2 regions of the Granulicatella sp. 20925_1_28 genome follow, and region 1 is predicted to be linked to the other one. Evidence: predicted binding sites of a transcription regulator. Region 1 holds the regulator's gene; the other holds the start of a gene.
The links. The regulator HrcA, encoded in region 1, represses chaperone genes, less so after heat shock. The targets are predictions, from matches to a motif close to TTAGCACTCNNNNNNNNNGAGTGCTAA.
Positions count from the first base shown of each region.

Region 2: a site for HrcA is predicted at 6,196-6,222, ahead of groES (co-chaperone GroES). Genes of this name have one in related genera too.

Region 1 covers NZ_JAPWBS010000001.1:142,223-152,584, forward strand. The annotation lists gene purB (adenylosuccinate lyase) at 1-1,077, shown strand, start outside; gene efp (elongation factor P) at 1,163-1,726, shown strand; gene O3793_RS00635 (glutamate racemase) at 1,791-2,453, shown strand; gene O3793_RS00640 (HI_0552 family protein) at 2,450-3,091, shown strand; gene O3793_RS00645 (LPXTG cell wall anchor domain-containing protein) at 3,138-3,863, opposite strand; gene O3793_RS00650 (LPXTG cell wall anchor domain-containing protein) at 4,017-4,700, opposite strand; gene hrcA (heat-inducible transcriptional repressor HrcA) at 4,936-5,979, shown strand; gene grpE (nucleotide exchange factor GrpE) at 5,997-6,551, shown strand; gene dnaK (molecular chaperone DnaK) at 6,600-8,435, shown strand; gene dnaJ (molecular chaperone DnaJ) at 8,525-9,706, shown strand; gene O3793_RS00675 (cupin domain-containing protein) at 9,750-10,244, opposite strand; gene mgtE (magnesium transporter) at 10,362-10,362, shown strand, end outside.
Region 2 covers NZ_JAPWBS010000002.1:152,020-162,381, reverse strand. The annotation lists gene O3793_RS02330 (ABC transporter ATP-binding protein) at 1-1,079, shown strand, start outside; gene O3793_RS02325 (ABC transporter ATP-binding protein) at 1,076-2,821, shown strand; gene O3793_RS02320 (ABC-F family ATP-binding cassette domain-containing protein) at 2,914-4,863, opposite strand; gene O3793_RS02315 (redox-sensing transcriptional repressor Rex) at 5,106-5,753, shown strand; gene O3793_RS02310 (hypothetical protein) at 5,830-6,093, opposite strand; gene groES (co-chaperone GroES) at 6,245-6,514, shown strand; gene groL (chaperonin GroEL) at 6,529-8,148, shown strand; gene O3793_RS02295 (SMI1/KNR4 family protein) at 8,505-9,209, opposite strand; gene O3793_RS02290 (LemA family protein) at 9,355-9,915, shown strand; gene htpX (zinc metalloprotease HtpX) at 9,949-10,362, shown strand, end outside.

The sequences.
Region 1 (10,362 bases):
ACAAGATGTGTCTCTGAAAGTCTTGGAGAAGAAAAGAAATGGGTTCACTATGGTTTAACGAGTACGGACGTAGTAGACACAGCGTACGGTTATCAATTAAAACAAGCTAACGACATTCTACGTAAAGACTTAGCAGACTTCCTAGAAATCATTAAAGAAAAAGCGTTGGCGTATAAAGATACAGTTTGTATGGGAAGAACGCATGGAGTTCATGCTGAACCAACCACTTTTGGCTTGAAATTAGCCTTATGGTATTCAGAAATGAAACGCAATATCGAACGCTTCGAACGCGCAGCACAAGGTGTTGAAGCTGGTAAGATTAGTGGAGCCGTTGGAACGTTTGCCAATATTTCTCCAGAAGTAGAAGCATATGTGTGCAAAAAACTTGGGATTCGTCCTCAAGAAATCTCAACACAAATCTTGTCTCGTGACTTGCATGCGGATTACATTTCTACAATTGCTTTAATTGCGACAAGTATTGAGAAATTTGCGACAGAAATCCGTGGACTACAAAAATCTGAAACACGTGAAGTAGAAGAGTTCTTTGCAAAAGGGCAAAAAGGGTCTTCAGCAATGCCACATAAACGTAATCCAATCGGATCTGAAAATATGGCAGGACTTGCCCGTGTCATCAGAGGGCATATGGTTACAGCGTATGAGAACGTGAACCTATGGCATGAACGTGATATTTCACATTCTTCAGCAGAACGAATTATTATCCCTGATAGCACGATTCTACTTAATTATATGCTTCGTCGTTTCGGTAATATCGTTAAAAACTTGACGGTGTTCCCAGAAAACATGTTACGCAATATGGATGCCACATTTGGACTTATCTACAGTCAACGTGTGTTATTAAAACTGATCGACAAAGGCATGAGTCGTGAAAAAGCTTATGATTTAGTGCAACCATGTACAGCAAAAGCATGGGACGAAAAACTTCCATTCCGCGCTGTTTTAGAAGAACAACCAGAAATTACAGCTACTTTAAGTAAAGAAGATTTAGATGATGCGTTTGATTATCACTATCATATTAAGAATGTAGATTTGATTTTTAAACGAGTTGGAATCTTATAATTTTGAAAAACATGCTGAAAAGAGTGCATTTTCAATAAAAATATGGTATAAATAGAAAGTAAAATTTAACAAAAGGAGTCAGAAAATGATTAACGTAAGTGATTTAAAAGCTGGAATGACATTCATTCTTGATGGAAAATTAATTAAAGTGTTGGAAATCAGCCACCACAAACCAGGTAAAGGGAACACTGTAATGCGTATGAAAATCCGTGACGTTCGTAACGGTTCAACAGTTGATACAACAATGCGTCCTGATGAAAAAGTAGAACGTGCACACATCGATACAAAAGATGTTCAATACTTATACAGCCAAGATGGCGTTGGAGTATTCATGGACTTAGAAACATACGAACAATACGAAATTCCTGAAGAAACAATCGAACAAGAATTAAAATACATCCTAGAAAACATGGAAGTTAAAATCCAATTCTACGGTTCAGAAGTAATCGGGGTTTCATTACCATCAACAGTAGTATTACAAGTTACTGAAACTCAACCATCAATCAAAGGTGCTACAGTTACAGGTTCTGGTAAACCAGCAACAATGGAAACAGGTTTAGTAGTTAACGTTCCAGACTTCATCGAAGCAGGAGAATACTTAGAAGTTAACACTGCAGAAGGTACATACGTACGTCGTGCAACTAAATAATGATTTATTGAAACAAGGATGAGCCAAGCGTTCATCCTTGTTTTTTTATAAAGGAGAAATGTGTATGCGGATTGCTGTGATGGCAGGAACACCTATGGACACGAAGTTAGGCGTTGATTTATTAAATAAAAATGGCTTCAATCAAACCATTTCTGTTCCGATTTCTAAAAATCCGGTCGAACAAACGACTTTTCAAGCGTTAGAAGACGAAGAAAGAGAACATTATATTAGAAGTGTGATTGACGGGCTGAAAAACGATATTGACGCTGTATTTGTGTATTGTAACTCACTCAGTTCAGTTGTGAATTTTGATTCCTTGCAAGAAGAATATAGACTTCCTATGATTACTCCGATGCAAATGTATCGCACACTAGGCGTCGAACATAATTATTTAGCAGTAATGGCCGCGAATTCTCATGGATTAACAGGAGTAGAAAATAATTTATATATCGCAAACCCAAATTTGAAAGTGTTTGGTGTGACGATGTTAGAATTGGTTAAAGCGATTGAAACTGGTAAACCACAAGAAGAGATTATTAAGCAATTCGACTTCCATAGTTTATTCCATTATTTCGAAAGTACAGAGATTGAAGCTGTCGTACTAGGATGTACGCATTTCCCATATGTAAAAAAAGAGTTGGAGCAACTTTCAAGGATTCCAATTATTGATGTGGGTGTCTATATGATTGACCGATTGAAGAGCCACGTTAAGGAGGAAAAATCATGATTTCAATCGAAAAGATGAGTTATTTCTTTCGTTATGACAAAGTGAAATATAAAATTCCCGTAAAGTTTCCTGAAATTGCAGAAGAAATGGAACAGTTGAAGAAAGCTGGCCAAGATGCAAGACTTGAGTTCACGAAGTTAACAGAAGCGTTTCAGAAGAACTTTAAGTCATTTCGCATGGACCGAGTTAGTCAATGGATGAATCAAGCCCAAGTGGCAAGACCCGCTTTTTGGAGATACTTTATCGAAGAGGGGCAAGATGAAGGAAATCCATCCTTTGCATTACGGTTGTTTTATAATGACGATAAATTGGGCGTATATGTAGAATTGAGTTTTATCGAACGTAAAATGAACGAACGCTCTCTGAGGTTACAAAACAAAGTGTTGGAATGTGAACCTAATCGTGACATTCTATACGTAGCATCTGATTTTCAAAAGAATGCAACAGCATACGAAGGAAACGTATCTAATAGAGATGAACTAATAGAAGCTGTCAAAGAAGGAGAAATACGTAAAGTCATTTTAAGAAGGCCAGTATTTCTTGAAAGTACCAAAGGTGGAATTGAGGAAGAACTTGCAGACGCATTGAAGGAATTAATTCCGTTTTATGAAACCATTTATATGAATGAAGTAAATTAAAAGAGGTAGATCTAAAATCTACCTCTTATTGTATTTATAGACTTCTTTAAGCTGGAGCAGGAGTACCTGGCTTTATAGTTACTTCTTCTTCAGATTCAGTTTGCTCTGTAGTTGTTTCTTCTGTAGTTTCCTCAGTGGTTGTTTCACCAGTTGTTGGACCTTCAGTAGTAGGTGTCTCAGTTGTATGTGTTTCAGTCGTTGTTACTTTAGTTGTTCCACTTTCAGTAGTAACCGTTGTTGTTTCGTCACCTTTAACAATGATATATCCAACATATTCATAACAGTCAATTTCATCTACAGGAATTTCTTCTAATTGTGAAATAGAGACTACTTTAGTTTCGCCGTTTAAGATTACTTGAGAAGCGTCTACAGATCCAACAAGGATGCTACCAGCTCCAATTACAAATAAAATAGTAACAAACTTTTTACCTTTATTTGATTTTAATAAAGCATAGGCTGCGCCTAACACAAGGATTCCAGCACCAAGTGTCACTAAACCTGTTGATGTTCCAGTGTTAGGAAGAGACGGTTTATCAACTGGACATCCCACTGTTTTGTAAACTAATTTTACAGAAGTAGTAGAGTTAACGACTCCTGTTGGTTTCCCAGAAATAATTAATTCTTTTTCAAAATTAGAAAGTGAAGCAATATCAACATTCGTGATATTCACTTGAGTCGTACCATCTGCGTAGGCAGTAGTGAAATTAGAAGCGAAAATTGCTGTTAAAAAAGCTAAAGAAATTAGCGCTACTAATTTTTTGAATGATTTCATAATAAATCCTTTCCTTTTTTATTCTTTTTATTTATGAAATTATAATGGAAATAATGAAAATTTGCAAAGGAATGTGAAATCATTATTTTTCCTTTCAAAGGAAAATATTGAAATAAAAACGGACAGCTAGAACAGCTGTCCGTTGTATTTTGTTTAAGGTGGAGATGGTGTCCCTGGGAGAACAGTTACCTCTGTCTCTGTTTGAGCGGTTGTCGTTTCCGCTTCGGTAGTTGTTGTTACAATTGTTGTAGTTTCAGTTGTTTCAGTAGTCTCAGTTGCTACAGTTTCTGAAGTTGTTGACTCAACAGTCGTCGTTTCTACAGTAGGTATAATGTAACCAACATACTCGTAGCACTCAATTTCTGGAATAGTAATATCATTCAAAGCTGAAATAGAAAACAGTTTAGTTTCACCAATTACTTCAATTGTCGAAGCTATTGCAGGAGTTGCAAGCGCAATACTTGAGCCACCTAATACGAAGAGTATGATTAATTTTCTTCCTTTAGAAGACTTAACTAAAAGTAAGCTAGAAACTAATAGCAGTGAACCGAAAATGATTGCTGCTAAGTTACTTGTAACCCCAGTATTTGGTAATGTTGGCTTTTCAACAAGACATGCTTTCTTCTTATAAACTAGTTTTACAGTAGCGTTCGAAGAAACCGATCCCGAAGGAGTACCATTTATCATATTGCTTAATTCAGTTGGGGTTAATGTATCTATATCCACCGTAGTTACATTAACAGTTTGACTTTCAGCAGCTTTTATAGAGCTGTTATAGAAAAAGAAGCCAAATAGGAAAACTGAAAGAAAAGCAAGTGTGAAATGTTTAAGCTTCATTTTGATGTTCCTTTCTATAAACTTATAGATTATTCTATAAAAAAATTATAAAGGAAAACCAAAAGACATTCAATATATAGTAGGAATGCCTTATCTACGGCAATAGTTGTAGTACAAAACCTTCAAAAAATCAGTCTAAAGTCCTAGTATTTTTATATTGACTTAATTTGACCAATGTGTTAAATTATAAATGTGGTTAGCACTCGTCTTAGTCAAGTGCTAAAGAGAGGTGACTATGATGTTAACCAATAGACAATTGCTAATCTTACAATTAATCATACAATTATATACGGAAACTTTGGAGCCGGTCGGGTCGAAGAAGTTGATGGAAGTTGCAGAATTACCATTTAGTTCAGCGACGATTCGTAACGAGATGATGAAGCTGGAAGAGATGGGCTATCTTGAAAAGAACCATACTTCTTCTGGGCGAGTTCCTTCTAATAAAGGATATCGTTACTACATCGACAACATTCTACCTAGACAAAAGCAACCTGTTTCTTTAAGCGTTCGAAATCAAATTCGTGAAGTTTTCCAACAGTCAACATTAGAGATTCAAGATGTATTTCGTTTATCTGCTGACATACTAGCAACATTAACGAACTACACCGCAATTTCTTTTGGACCGGAAGTGAAAACTGCCACGTTATCGGGATTTAGACTTGTTCGCCTAAACCCAAATCAAGTGATGGCAATCATAGTCATCAGTAATGGTTTAGTTGAAAATAAAGTCTATACAATTCCTGGTGGAATTGACGATAGTGATTTAGATAAAGTGGTTCGCATCATTAATGAAGAATTAATTGGAGTACCGCTAGATATCGTTGCTAAACGATTAAAAACGGATCTTCCAATCCTTATGAATCGCTATATGAATTCACAAATTCAAATCGTCAAAGTGATTCAAGAAATGATGAATCGTTTCGAAAATGATCGAATGCATGTCGCAGGAAGAAGATATTTGTTAAATTACTTTGATCATCACGCTAATGTGGATCAACTCAAGGGAATTTATCAATTGATGGATGATCAGTCTAAGTTACATCAACTAGTAACCAATGATCATCAAGATATTCAAATTAGGCTCGGGTCAGAAATGGATCATCCGTTACTTGGTGACTTTAGTTTGGTAACTGCTAGTTACGAAACTCCAAACCAAGATACAGGACTGATTGCACTTCTTGGACCAAAGAATATGCCGTATTCGAATGTATTATCAATTGTAAAAGGACTCAGGGAAGAGTTAGCAACCACGATAGAAGATTATTATCGTAACTTATAGAGTAAGGAGATGAAATCTTGGAAACAAATGAACAAAACAATAAAGAAGAATTAAAAGAAGAAAAAATTGTTGCAGATGAAGCTCCTCAAGAAGAAGTTACTGAAGAAACCACAACAGAACTTACGAATGAAGAGAAATTACAACAAGAAGTAGAGAAGTTGAACGATCAAGTATATCGACTGTCTGCTGAAATCTCGAATATCCAAAAGAGAAATGCAAAAGAAAGACAAGATGCTGCAAAATATCGCAGCCAAAGTCTTGCACAAAACTTATTAAATGTGATTGATAACCTTGAGAGAGCCATCGCTTCTCCAAGTGAATCAGAAGAAGCTCAAAACCTTAAAAAAGGGATTGAGATGGTGTATGAAGGTTTCCTTTATGCGCTAAAAGAAGAAGGCATCGAAGAAATTGAAGCCTTAAACCAACCATTCGATCCAACTTTACATCACGCTGTTCAAACCGTTCCTGTTGAGGAAGGGCAAGAAGCAGACCGCGTGGTACAAGTGTATCAAAAAGGATACAAATTAAAAGATCGAGTATTACGACCAGCAATGGTCATCGTATCACAATAAGAAGACGAAACTTAAAACAATATTATAAATAATAGGAGTGAATTAAATATGAGTAAAATTATTGGTATTGACTTAGGAACAACAAACTCAGCAGTAGCTGTTTTAGAAGGTAACGAAGCAAAAATTATTGCAAACCCAGAAGGAAACCGTACAACACCATCTGTTGTAGCGTTCAAAAATGGTGAAATTCAAGTAGGTGAAGTTGCAAAACGTCAAGCTGTAACAAACCCAAATACAATTGCATCTATCAAACGTCATATGGGCGAAACAGGATATAAAGTAGAAATCGAAGGTAAATCTTATACACCTCAAGAAATTTCAGCAATGATCCTACAATACTTAAAAGGATATGCTGAAGAATATCTTGGAGAAAAAGTAGACAAAGCAGTTATTACAGTACCTGCATACTTCAACGACGCACAACGTCAAGCAACTAAAGATGCTGGTCGTATCGCTGGTTTAGAAGTAGAACGTATCGTTAACGAACCAACTGCAGCAGCTCTTGCATATGGTCTTGATAAAGTTGACCATGAAGAAAAAATCTTAGTATTCGACCTTGGTGGTGGTACGTTCGACGTATCAATCCTTGAATTAGGAGATGGCGTATTCGACGTATTATCAACAGCTGGTGATAACCATCTCGGTGGGGATGACTTCGACCAAAAAATCATTGATTTCTTAGTAGAAGAATTCCAACGTGATAACGGTATTGATTTATCAAGCGATAAAATGGCAATGCAACGTTTGAAAGATGCTGCTGAAAAAGCTAAGAAAGACTTATCAGGTGTTTCTCAAACACAAATCAGCTTACCATTCATTTCTGCTGGTGCAGCTGGCCCATTACACTTAGAAGTAACATTAACTCGTGCTAAATTTGATCAATTAACTCATGATTTAGTAGAACGTACAAAAGAACCAGTTCGTCGTGCATTAGCTGACGCAGGTTTAACAGCTTCAGATATCGACCAAGTATTATTAGTTGGTGGATCAACTCGTATTCCAGCAGTTGTTGAAGCTGTTCGTAACGAAACTGGTAAAGAACCTAACAAATCAGTAAACCCAGACGAAGTAGTAGCGATGGGTGCTGCAATCCAAGGTGGGGTTATCTCTGGTGATGTGAAAGATATCGTATTATTAGACGTAACACCATTATCACTTGGTATTGAAACAATGGGTGGTGTGTTCACTAAATTAATCGATCGTAACACTACAATCCCAACAAGCAAATCACAAGTATTCTCAACTGCAGCGGATAACCAACCAGCAGTAGACGTACACGTATTACAAGGTGAACGTCCAATGGCAGCGGACAACAAGACTTTAGGTCGCTTCCAATTAACAGATATTCCAGCTGCTCCTCGTGGTGTGCCTCAAATCGAAGTAACATTCGATATCGATAAAAACGGTATTGTAAATGTTCGTGCTAAAGATTTAGGAACTGGTAAAGAACAAGCTATTACAATCAAATCTTCTTCTGGTTTATCTGATGAAGAAATCGAACGTATGGTGAAAGATGCAGAAGCAAATGCTGAAGCAGATAAAAAACGTAAAGAAGAAGTAGATTTACGTAACGAAGTTGACCAATTAATCTTCACTGTTGATAAAACATTGAAAGATTTAGAAGGTAAAGTAGATGCTAGCGACGTTCAAAAAGCAGAAGCAGCTCGTGATGAATTAAAAGCAGCTGTTGAAGCAAATGACTTAGAAGCAATGAAAGTAAAACGTGATGCTTTAAATGAAGTGGTACAAAACTTAACTGTAAAACTTTATGAACAAGCAGCTGCAGCTCAACAAGCAGCAGGCGCTTCACAAGAAGGCCCAACAGAACAAGCATCTTCAAATAACGATGGCGTTGTAGACGCTGACTTCGAAGAAGTAGACTAATATTTGCTAAAATGATAGGGTGTAAGACTACTTAGTGGCCTTACGCCCATATCCTTTGTAAACTATGAAAGAAAAGGAGGGGCAATTCAGTGGCCAAAAGAGATTTATATGAAATTTTAGGCGTATCCAAAGATGCCTCTGAAGCAGATATTAAGAAAGCTTATCGTAAATTATCAAAGAAATACCATCCAGATATTAATAAAGAACCTGGAGCAGACGAAAAGTTTAAAGAAATCGCTGAAGCTTATGAAATTTTAGGAGATGCACAAAAGCGTGCAGCGTATGACCAATACGGACATGCTTCTTACGATCCAAATTCTGGATTCAGTGGAGGCGGATTCGGTGGTGGATTTGAAGGGTTCGGCGGGTTCGACGGTTTTGGCGGTAGTGGAAACTTTACTGGCGGATTCGAAGATATCTTTAGTAGTTTCTTCGGTGGCGGAGGCAGTCGTGCTGATCGTGCAAACATGCCGCGTCAAGGGGCTGATCTTCAATATGTCATGGATTTAACTTTTGAAGAAGCTATCTTTGGTAAAGAAGAAACCATTCATTATCACCGAAGCGATGAATGTCAAACCTGTCATGGTACTGGTGCAAAACCTGGTACGCATCCTACAACATGTTCAAAATGTCATGGTGCAGGTGTGATTAACGTTGAAAGAAATACACCATTCGGTCGTATGATGAGCCAAACAACCTGTGATGTGTGTCATGGTACAGGACAAGAAATTAAAGAAAAATGTACAACGTGTCACGGTCATGGTCAAGTAGATGAAACGCATAAAGTGAAAGTAAAAGTTCCTGCTGGGGTTGAAGATGGAAATCAAATGCGTCTTCAAGGCCAAGGGGAAGTTGGTTTCAATGGTGGCCCATATGGTGACCTTTATGTCATCTTCCGTGTTGGACAAAGTAAAACGTTCAAACGCCAAGGAGCAGATATTTACTATCAACTTCATGTAAACTTTGCTCAAGCGGCTCTAGGAGACGAAGTAGATGTACCAACTGTTCATGGTAAAGTGAAATTAAAAGTACCTGCTGGAACACAATCAGGAACAATTTTACGTTTACGTGGTAAAGGTGCTCCAAAACTTCGCGGTACAGGAAACGGTGACCAACATGTAGAAGTCATCGTAGACACTCCTAAGAAACTGACAGATAAGCAAAGACAAGCGTTACAAGTATTTGCTAGTGAGGAAGGTACGGAACTTCATAATGGCGAAGAGAACTTCTTCGACAAAATGAAGAACGCCTTTAAAGATACATTTGAATAAATAGAAAAAGAACTTAGCATTTGGTTGCTAAGTTCTTTTTATTTTATTTAGAAGCAACAGCAAGGCGACGAATAATTCCTTCGTGCTCAGGATATTTCTCTAATAATTCGTCTTGTGTATAGAGTTTGAAGTCTTCGTATTCAAAACCAGGAGTAACGCCGCAACTCACAATCGCAAAGTCTTCTTCGTTGTCCGATTCAATAGTAGATCCAAAGATGACTCCAGCAGGAACTGTAAATTGGAGCTTTTGTCCGTTTCCAGGTCCAATCTCAACCGCTACATATGTACCATCTGGATGTATCATATGCACGGTAAGCGCATGACCGGAGTGATAGTACCAAATCTCATCAGAAGAAAGTAAATGGAAATGAGATGGGTTTTGATTCGTTAATAAAAACAGAATAGAGGTGGAGAGTGCACGGATACGATTATCTGGTAATTCTACCGTTTCAATCGCTTTATAAGTCTGACGGAAATAACCACCTTCCACATGTGGTTCTAAGTCTAATTCTTTAATCCATTCTTCTTTCGTTTTCATAGGAGACCTCCAGTCATTATTTTCTATTATTATAGCGTAACTTTTTCTACTTGTGAATTGTTGATAGAACGGTAATTATGCTATACTAGTACTATTGGAAAAGAAAGGAGAAGAGTCA
Region 2 (10,362 bases), on a different contig from region 1:
ATACCTTTAGAGAAGATACTGAAACGTTGAATCAAGCGCAACAAAAGGTGAGTGGTCTCTCAGGCGCTATGAACCCTATTACGTTTGTAATTGTGAATGTGGCCCTCATCGTCATTCTTTATGGTGGAGCGATTAAAGTGGATACAGGAACCTTAACGAAAGGGGAAGTCATCGCTTTAACAAACTACATGTCACAAATTCTAGTGGAACTTGTGAAGTTTGCGAACCTTGTCGTATTGATGACAAAATCAGTAGCGAGTGCAGAGCGTGTTGATAACATTCTATCGATTGAAGCGGATATGGTCGAAGGAACTGAAGAGGTTCATCCTGAAGGAGAAGTGGCGGTGGCGTTTAAAGACGTGACGTTGACGTATCAGGGAGACCAAAACGCAGCGTTGAACCATATCTCATTTACCGCGCTGAAAGGACAGACCATCGGCGTTATCGGTGGGACGGGTAGCGGGAAATCGTCTCTTGTCAATATGATTCCTCGTTTCTATGATGCGACCCAAGGGACTGTAGAGGTGTTCGGGGCAGACGTTCGTCGCTACCGTTTTGCATCGCTTCGTGGAGCGGTCGGAATGGTCTTGCAAAAGGCGCAACTCTTCCGTGGAACGATTGCTGATAATGTTCGTTTTGGAAATGCATCTGCTTCTACTGAAGTGGTAGAACATGCACTCGGTGTCGCTCAAGCCAGCGAGTTTGTACAAACGAAAGAAGGCGGACTTGATTATAGTATCGAACAAAATGGCCGTAATTTATCCGGTGGGCAAAAACAACGGATGACGATTGCACGTGCGATTGCTAAACAAGCCCCAATTTTAATTCTAGATGATAGTGCTTCGGCATTAGACTTTGCGACCGATGCGAAATTGCGTGAGGCGATTAAGAACCAAACACCACGTCCGACGACCTTTATCGTGTCGCAACGGGCGGCTTCAGTGCAGTATGCAGACTTAATTCTGGTACTCGATGAAGGAAATCTTGTCGGCAAAGGAACGCATGAAGAGCTCTTAGCCAACAATGAGATTTATCAAGAAATTTACTACTCACAATTTCCAAAGGAGGATGAAGCATGAGACAGAAAACTCAATGGGAAACCATCCGTAAAGTTCTCCGCTACATCCGTCGCTACCGGATTTATTTCGTAGCGTCCATCCTTATGGCGAGTGTGAATGTATTCGGAACATTAATGATTCCAAAATTAGTCGGGGAAGCTGTGGACCAAATGCTGGACACGGGCCAAGTGTTCTATGAAGGACTATTTGCCATCCTTTGGCAGATTGCCCTCTTTACGGCAGTGGCAGCCATCGCGCAGTGGTTAATGAACCTCAGCAATAACAAGATGACGTACTCTGTGGTTCGTGACCTTCGTAGAGACGCGCTTGAAAAAATCGAGACATTACCACTCAGTTATTTAGATATTCATCCAGCCGGAGAAATCGAGAGTCGTATCATTGCGGATGCAGATCAATTTGCGGATGGATTATTGATGGGATTCACACAGTTATTCACGGGTGTGATGACCATTCTAGGAACCTTAGTCTTTATGCTGAGCGTGAATATGACATTGACGCTCGTAGTAGTCGTGGTGACGCCAGTATCCTTCGTGATGGCCAGCTTTGTTGCGAAGAAATCCTATCATTTCTTTAAACAACAATCGGAAATTCGTGGCGACCAAACCGCCTATATGAATGAGATGATTGAGGGAACACGAGTGGTTACGGCCTTCCAGCAACAAGAAAAAGTCATTGAGGACTTTGCGGTGATTAATAAGAAGTTAACGGATGTATCGCTCAAGGCTATTTTCTTCTCGAGCATCACGAATCCGGCAACGCGCTTTGTCAATAGCATCGTCTACACAAGTGTGGGCGTGTTCGGGGCGTTCTTCGTGATGAGTGGTGGCGTGACGGTGGGACAACTGTCGTCCTTCTTAAGTTACGCGAACCAATATACGAAACCATTCAATGAAATCTCAGGAGTCATTACGGAGTTACAAAATGCGATTGCCTGTGCGAATCGCGTGTTTGAACTGTTGGAACAACCTTCTGAGAGTCCAGAGCGTGCAGGTGCTGTGTCTCCTGAAAACTTTGACGGGGCTGTGGAATTTAGCCATGTGGATTTCTCTTATGTGAAAGACCAACCGCTTATTGAAGACTTCTCGCTGGATGTCAAACCAGGGCAACGTGTGGCGATTGTCGGTCCAACCGGAAGTGGGAAGACGACATTGATTAACTTATTGATGCGTTTCTACGATATTAATAGTGGGAAATTAGCCATCGACGGGCTTTCGATTGAAGATATCACGCGTCAAAGCCTACGAAATGGATTCGGAATGGTGCTTCAAGAAACATGGCTTCAAACGGGAACTGTCCGTGAAAATATCACGATGGGAAATCCAACGATTAGCGAAGAAGAGATGATTCGCATCGCAAAACTCTGCCATATTCATGGATTTGTAAGTCGTCTGCCACAAGGATATGATACGGTGATTTCAGATGACGGTGGGGACTTCTCGCAAGGACAAAAACAATTGCTCTGCATCGCGCGTGTGATGATGGGACAACCGAATATGCTGATTCTCGATGAAGCGACTTCTTCCATCGATACGCGTACCGAGTTGAAGATTCAAGAAGCCTTCCAACATCTGATGGAAGGACGCACGAGCTTTATTGTGGCACACCGCTTGTCGACGATTCGTACCGCGGATGTGATTCTTGTCTTAAAAGACGGACATGTCATTGAAAAAGGAAATCATGCCAGCTTGATGGAACAACGTGGATTTTACTACAATCTCTATCAAAGTCAGTGGCAACATTAACAATAAAAAGAAGCGTAGGCTCTATAAAAAGAGTCTACGCTTTTTTGAATTGCTGAAAGTGCAAAATTATCATATATGATAATTTCAAAAGATTATTGCTTGAATTCTTCTAGAGCTAGAGACGCTTCTTCCCATTCAGCGAGGAGCGTTTCTTGGCGTTCAAGAAGGGCGCCTTCTTCGGTTGAGAGGGCAGCGGATTTATCTGGATCAGAATAGTTTTCTTCCAGTGTCATCGCCTCATGCACTTGTTCGAGCGCCGTTTCGATATCGTGCATCTCCGCTTCTAGTTGCTCGATGCGACGAGTGAGTGTACGAATTTGACGTTGCTCTTCTTTAGAGGCATGGTAGCTGGCTTTGGCTTCTGTCATCGGCTCAGCTGTTGTTGCTTCGACACTCTTGGCTTCTTGCAATGCGGCGAGTTCTTCTTTCTCTTGTTTTTTCTCGAGATAGTAGTCATAGTCGCCTAAATACAATGTGCTTCCAGTTTCTTCGATTTCTAGGATGGCCGTTGCGACCTTATTGATAAAGAAACGGTCATGCGAAACGAAGCAAATCGTGCCGTCGTAGTCGATAAGGGCATCTTCGAGGACTTCTTTACTGTCGATGTCCAAGTGGTTCGTTGGTTCGTCGAGCAGTAGGAAATTATCATGCTCCAGAGACAGTTTGCAAAGCGCCAAACGGGCCTTTTCACCCCCGCTGAGTTGAGCGGTTGTTTTCTCGACATCGTTTCCTGAGAAAAGGAAGCTGCCAAGAATCGAACGGACGTCTTTTTCAGGCATCGTAGAGTGACGAGACCAAAGTTCTTCTAGAACTGTTTGATTCGATGAGAGGCCGGCCAAGTTTTGGTCAAAGTAACCAACTTGAACGCCAGTGCCTAAGTCGATTGAGCCTTCGATTAGAGGCAATTCACCCGTAATCGACTTCAAGAGGGTAGATTTTCCAATACCGTTAGGCCCCACAATCGCGATAGCTTCACGCTTGCGAAGCTGGAAGGAAATCGGACCGCTCAAGGCTTCGTGGTCGTAGCCGATATAAGCATCAGTGACTTGCAGCACTTGGTTTCCGGATTCGCGTTCCACGGTAAATTCAAAACGAGCAGAGCGCTGATCGCCTTTTGGTTTCTCTAAGCGTTCCATTTTCTCGAGCTTCTTACGGCGTGATTGCGCACGTTTTGTAGTTGATGCGCGCACTAAGTTTTTCTGGATGAATTCTTCCAAGTCGTGAATCTCTTGTTGCTGCTTCTCGTAGGCTTTTTGTTTGAGTAAATAGCGTTGCTCGCGTTCTTCTAAGTAGTGCGAGTAGTTTCCTTTGTAATATTCGCAGGCCTTATGACTGATTTCATAGACTTCGTTACACACACGGTCCAAGAAGTATTGGTCGTGGGATACGATGACAAGCGCGCTACTTGAAGAGCGTAAGTAGTCTTCAAGCCACGTCAATGTTTCAATATCCAAGTGGTTGGTCGGTTCGTCTAAGATGAGTAGGTCGTGCTTTTCTAATAAAATACGAGCTAGTGCCAAACGAGTGCGTTGACCTCCAGAGAGTGCTTGTATCGGTTGGTCGTAGTCTTCTGGATAGAAACGGAATCCATGAAGCACGGTGCGAATTTCAGACTCGTAACCATACGCATTCTTTTGGTTCAATTCTTCTTGTAGCTGGTCGTATCGTTTTAAGGCGAGTTCGTACGCCACGGGGTCACTTAGAAGGTCTGGGTCACCAAGTTGTTCAGCTGCTTTTTGCGCTTGTTTCTTCAAGGTTTCCACATCTTCGAAGAGATGCACCATTTCTTCCCAAACAGTGCGGGAAGACTGGATGGCAGCGTATTGATCTAAGTAGCCAATCGAAAGGTCTTTCTTCTTTGACACAGCACCAAGAGAAGGTTCTTCGATTCCAGCCAACATTTTTAATAGCGTAGATTTTCCAGTACCATTTCGCCCAACGATGGCAATGCGTGAATTTTCTTGAATATGAATCGTAATATTTTCAAATAGGACTTCATCCGCAAACGTACGCGCGAGTCCTTGTCCTTGTAATAAAATCATGACGGGTCCTTTCAATGTGGTATCAGTTTATTTTAGCATAAAAAAGAGGGGGAACAATATTGATACGCGTTCTTCTTTGCATTCACATTCACAATGGGGAGGTTGTGAAGAAAAAAGCACAAGGCTTGCTGTATATAAGCGAAATTCATTAATGTTCGTGAGGTACAAGCAAACTGTTTGTGAAATGAAATGTCGTTGTGATAGAATACGCATGGATAAAAAAGAAAAAGGGAGTCTTATTCATGAAAGATTTAAACGAATTAAAAGAAATCGAAGTGCCACGCGCAACTGCGAAACGTTTGGCCATTTATCATCGTTACTTACGTTTCTTGCATGACGCAGGAAAACGTCGCATCTCATCAACTGAATTAAGTGAAGCTGTAAAAGTCGATAGCGCAACAATACGTCGTGACTTTTCATATTTCGGAGCTTTAGGAAAACGTGGATATGGATATGATGTAGAATACTTATTAGAATTCTTCAGCCATACTTTAAACCAAGATCGCCTAACAAACGTCGCTTTAGTAGGGGTCGGTAAATTAGGACAAGCGCTCTTAAACTACAACTTCCACCAAAGCAACAACGTGCGTATTAGCGCAGCGTTCGACGTAAACGAAGACATCGTTGGAACAATCCAAACAGGTGTGCCAGTTTACAGCATGGATGAAATGGTAGAACAATTGAAAGTTCAACAAATCCAAGTGGCCATCTTAACAGTGCCTCAAGATGTAGCTCAAGAAACAGCAGACCGCTTAGTAGAAGCAAATGTTCGCGGAATCTTGAACTTCACACCAATCCGATTAGACGTACCAGAAAACGTTCGAGTTCAAAACGTGGACTTAACAAACGAACTTCAAACACTTATTTATTTCTTGGACAACCAAAAATAATCTATTGAAAGGCATCCGAATAGGGTGCCTTTTTTGTAAAAAAATAAGCACTAATCCAATCCGATTTGCGGAGTGATTAGTGCTTTTCTTTTGGTTCTTTATCGTCTAGTGAATCCTCGTCATCGGGCAGATTCTCGATGAGGTTGGCGAGTTTTTTCAACTCGTTGTAGGTGCGAAGCATGTTGATACTTGTTACGATGCTTGTCGTTGCGAATAGACAGCAGAATAATGTGATAAAGTCAAATCCATTTCCAGGATAATGCGTCGTTGCTAGAAAGATAAAGAAGACGGCTAATATGATTTCAAAATATAGTTTTCTGAAGAAACTTTTTCGTGTCATCGCAATCATCCTTTCCTGTCAAAATCTTACAAAATTCCAGACAAATAAGCAAGTATTTATTCTTGATTTTTCCTGACCAAATGAGTATCATAAAACTATGAGTTAGCACTCAGTGTTTTTGAGTGCTAAAAAAGATGAAGGAGGATTTCATATGTTAAAGCCTTTAAAAGATAGAGTTGTTATTCAAATGGTAGAGCAAGAAGAAAAAACTGCTGGAGGATTATTCCTACCAACAACTGCTCAAGAAAAATTACAATTTGCAAAAGTCATCGCAACAAGCAAATTCACTGCTGCAGAAGACCGTCAAGTGGCGGTTGGCGATAAAGTAGTATTCGAGAAATATTCAGGAACAGAAGTTAAATTAGATGGTCAAGAATATATCATCGTGAAAGAAAAAGACATTATCGCAATTGTTGAATAAAGGGGGATACAACTATGGTAAAAGATATTAAATTTGCAGAAGATGCAAGAAGCGCCATGCTACGTGGTGTGGACGTTTTAGCGAACACAGTAAAAGTAACATTAGGGCCAAAAGGACGTAATGTTGTATTAGAAAAAGCATTCGGTTCTCCACTGATTACAAATGATGGGGTAACGATTGCCAAAGAAATCGAATTAGAAGATCACTTCGAAAATATGGGTGCAAAACTCGTTGCTGAAGTGGCTTCAAAAACAAACGATATTGCCGGTGACGGTACAACTACAGCGACAGTGTTAACACAAGCCATCGTTCGTGAAGGGTTGAAAAACGTAACGGCTGGAGCTAACCCAGTAGGCATTCGTCGCGGGATTGAACTTGCGACAAAAGCAGCGGTTGAAGAATTACACCGCATTTCTCGTCCAGTAGAATCAAAAGAAGCCATCGCACAAGTTGCGGCAATTTCTTCAGGTTCAGCGGAAGTCGGTGAATTAATCGCTGAAGCTATGGAAAAAGTGGGTAACGACGGCGTTATTACAATCGAAGAATCTAAAGGGATTGAAACAGAATTAGATGTTGTAGAAGGTATGCAATTTGACCGTGGTTACTTATCACAATACATGGTAACGGATAACGACAAGATGATTGCGACTTTAGACAATCCATTTATCTTAATCACAGATAAGAAAGTGTCAAACATCCAAGAAATCATTCCGTTGTTAGAACAAATCGTTCAACAAGGACGTGCGTTATTAATCATCGCGGATGATGTGGATGGCGAAGCTTTACCAACATTAGTATTAAACAAATTACGCGGAACATTTAACGTGGTAGCTGTAAAAGCTCCAGGATTTGGTGACCGTCGTAAAGCGATGTTAGAAGATATCGCGGTCTTAACTGGTGCTCAAGTCATTACAGAAGACCTTGGTTTAGAATTAAAAGACGCTACATTAGCTCAATTAGGGACTGCTGGTAAAGTAGTGGTTTCTAAAGACAGCACTACAATCGTTGAAGGTGCAGGTTCTAAAGAATTAATCGCGAACCGTGTTGCTTTAATTCGCGCACAAGCACAAGATACAACAAGTGATTTCGACCGTGAAAAATTACATGAACGTCTTGCTAAATTATCAGGTGGGGTTGCCGTGATTAAAGTCGGTGCCGCTACTGAAACAGAATTGAAAGAGAAAAAACTTCGCATTGAAGACGCCTTAAACGCAACTCGCGCAGCGGTTGAAGAAGGAATCGTTTCAGGTGGGGGAACAGCTCTTGTGAACGTTCAAAAAGTGGTAGACGCTCTTGAATTAGAAGGCGACTTAGCTACAGGTGCGAAAATCGTATCTCGTTCATTAGAAGAACCATTACGTCAAATCGCAGAAAATGCAGGTCTTGAAGGTTCAGTCATTGTTGCTCGTTTGAAATCTGAAGAAAAAGGAATTGGATACAATGCCGCTACAGATGAATGGGTAAACATGATTGAAGCAGGTATCGTGGACCCAACAAAAGTAACACGTTCTGCATTACAAAATGCTGCATCTGTTTCAGCATTATTATTAACAACAGAAGCTGTTGTAGCTGACAAACCAGCTCCAGTAGCACCACCAATGCCAGGGATGGATCCGGGCATGGGTATGATGTAATCAAAGAGGGGTGAAAGTTTTTCACCCCTCTTTTTCTTTTTGGATAAAAACACCGCAAGGTGCTTCTCGACAAAAGTGAACGAAGTTCAAAACTTCGAACACTGAAGGATTTGTTTATAATAGCTGTAATGGGGTACCGTCTCGAGCCTGTAGTCTCTCGACTTTAAAGCCTCAAAATGGTCGTACGGAATAAATTCCTACGCCCATTAATTCGCATTTAATACGATTCCCCATTACTGCTACTATAAAATCCTTCGTGTTCTCCGTTTTGAACACTTTTTTGGTGATACTTATAAAAAGAGGATGGATAGAGAAAAAAAATAAGACCAACAGATATGCTGGTCTTATTTTTGTGGTTATGATAATAGGGATTTGCAGTGCGCGTATTCTGGATAAGAAGAGAATTCTGCGATGAGGAAGTCTTCGATAAAGGCGAAGCGTTCTTTATATAGCGAACGAACGGCGTCGGACTCTGTATGCTCTAAGGCATAGGCTGTTTGCTGCAAGAAGAGTTGTGGGTGGGTGTCTTGCAAGATTTCAAGAAGTCCCTCCAGTGTATCAGGGTTTTCCTGTCCGATTTGTTGCAGTAAGGTATGGATGGAAACCCAATCCCTCATATCATACGTGATGTCTTCGGTAGTTGCCTCCAGCCGAGAGAGGAAATCGTCAAAGGAGTTTGCCACTTCGAGCCACTGATCCATTTCAACGTCAATCAGACGGATGCTGGGTTCCTGTTCAATACCGTCTTGATAATCGAAGGCGTAGTAGATAGGTCCGTCTTGGAAAAAGACTACAAAGTACTCGGGCAACCCTGTCACTTCTGGAGACCATGCAGCATCCAGAATGCTTGGGAAATACGGGCCTTCTGAGTATCCGCTCAGTCCATTACAGAGGGCGTAGTCGAGGCCAAAGCGCGTTGGTTCAACCGTTGTAATCTTAGTGTTCGTGAAGAATCCGGCACCATTTTCCAAAAGAAAATCCACGTAGCTTTGTGGCAATGGAAAACGAGAAAAATTCTCTATCGTCTGTGGAATGGGCGAGAATAACTGTTGCTGAATCATGGGGCTCCTTTCTACTGCAAAATCCGTCTTAGGATGGATGCAGAAAAATTTACGATTTGCTACTTTATCTTTGCCTACTATTTTACACACATTTAGGAAAATATGGTACAATGAGGGTATTAAATCTAAAGGAGAGTGTCACAAAATGACAGTAGTATGGATTGTATTAGGAGTCTTAGCAGTAATTGTTCTATGGGCAATGTTTGCATACAACGGACTTGTACAACAAAAAAACTGGGTTCAAGAAGCTTGGGCGCAAATCGATGTTCAATTACAACGTCGTAATGACTTAGTTCCAAACCTTGTTGAAACAGTAAAAGGTTACGCAAAACACGAACAAGAAACATTAACTCAAGTAATTGCGATGAGAAACCAAATTGCAAACATGGGTAGCGATGTTTCACCACAAGAAAAAATGGAAGCATCTAACCAATTATCAGGTGCTTTAAAAACTATTTTCGCTTTAGCTGAAAGTTATCCTGATTTAAAAGCGAACGACAGCTTCTTAAACTTACAAGAAGAATTGACAAACACAGAGAACAAAATCTCTTACGCTCGTCAATTATACAATTCAAGTGTTGCGAGATATAACATCTCTATTCAATCAATTCCAACAAATATTATTGCTGGTTTTGGTGGATTCACTAAAGAAGAAATGTTAGAAACTCCAGTTGAAGCTCGTAAAGTTCCTGAAGTGAAATTCTAATTGACAGTTCATTAGTAGGGAGGGAGTGCTAGGATGTTATATCAACAAATTGCTTCCAACAAACGCAAAACGCTTGTCGTTATTGTGTTGTACATGGCGCTCTTCGTTGCAGTGGGTATCGGAATTGGATATTACGCCATAGGGAATGCGGCTGCTGGGGTCATTATTGCCCTTGTTGCAGGTGGCCTATATTCAATGATGATGATTGCAAATGCGACTAATGTAGTGATGCAATTAAACCATGCCAGAGAAATTACAGATAAAAATCAAGCACCGATGATTTGGAATATCGTGAGCGATATGGCCATAATCGCAAAAGTACCAATGCCACGTATCTTTATTATCGAGGACGAATCTCCAAACGCGTTTGCGACAGGAAGTTCTCCAGAAAAAGCAGCCGTGGCGGTCACAACAGGGCTTTTAGAACGTTTGAATCGTGAAGAGCTT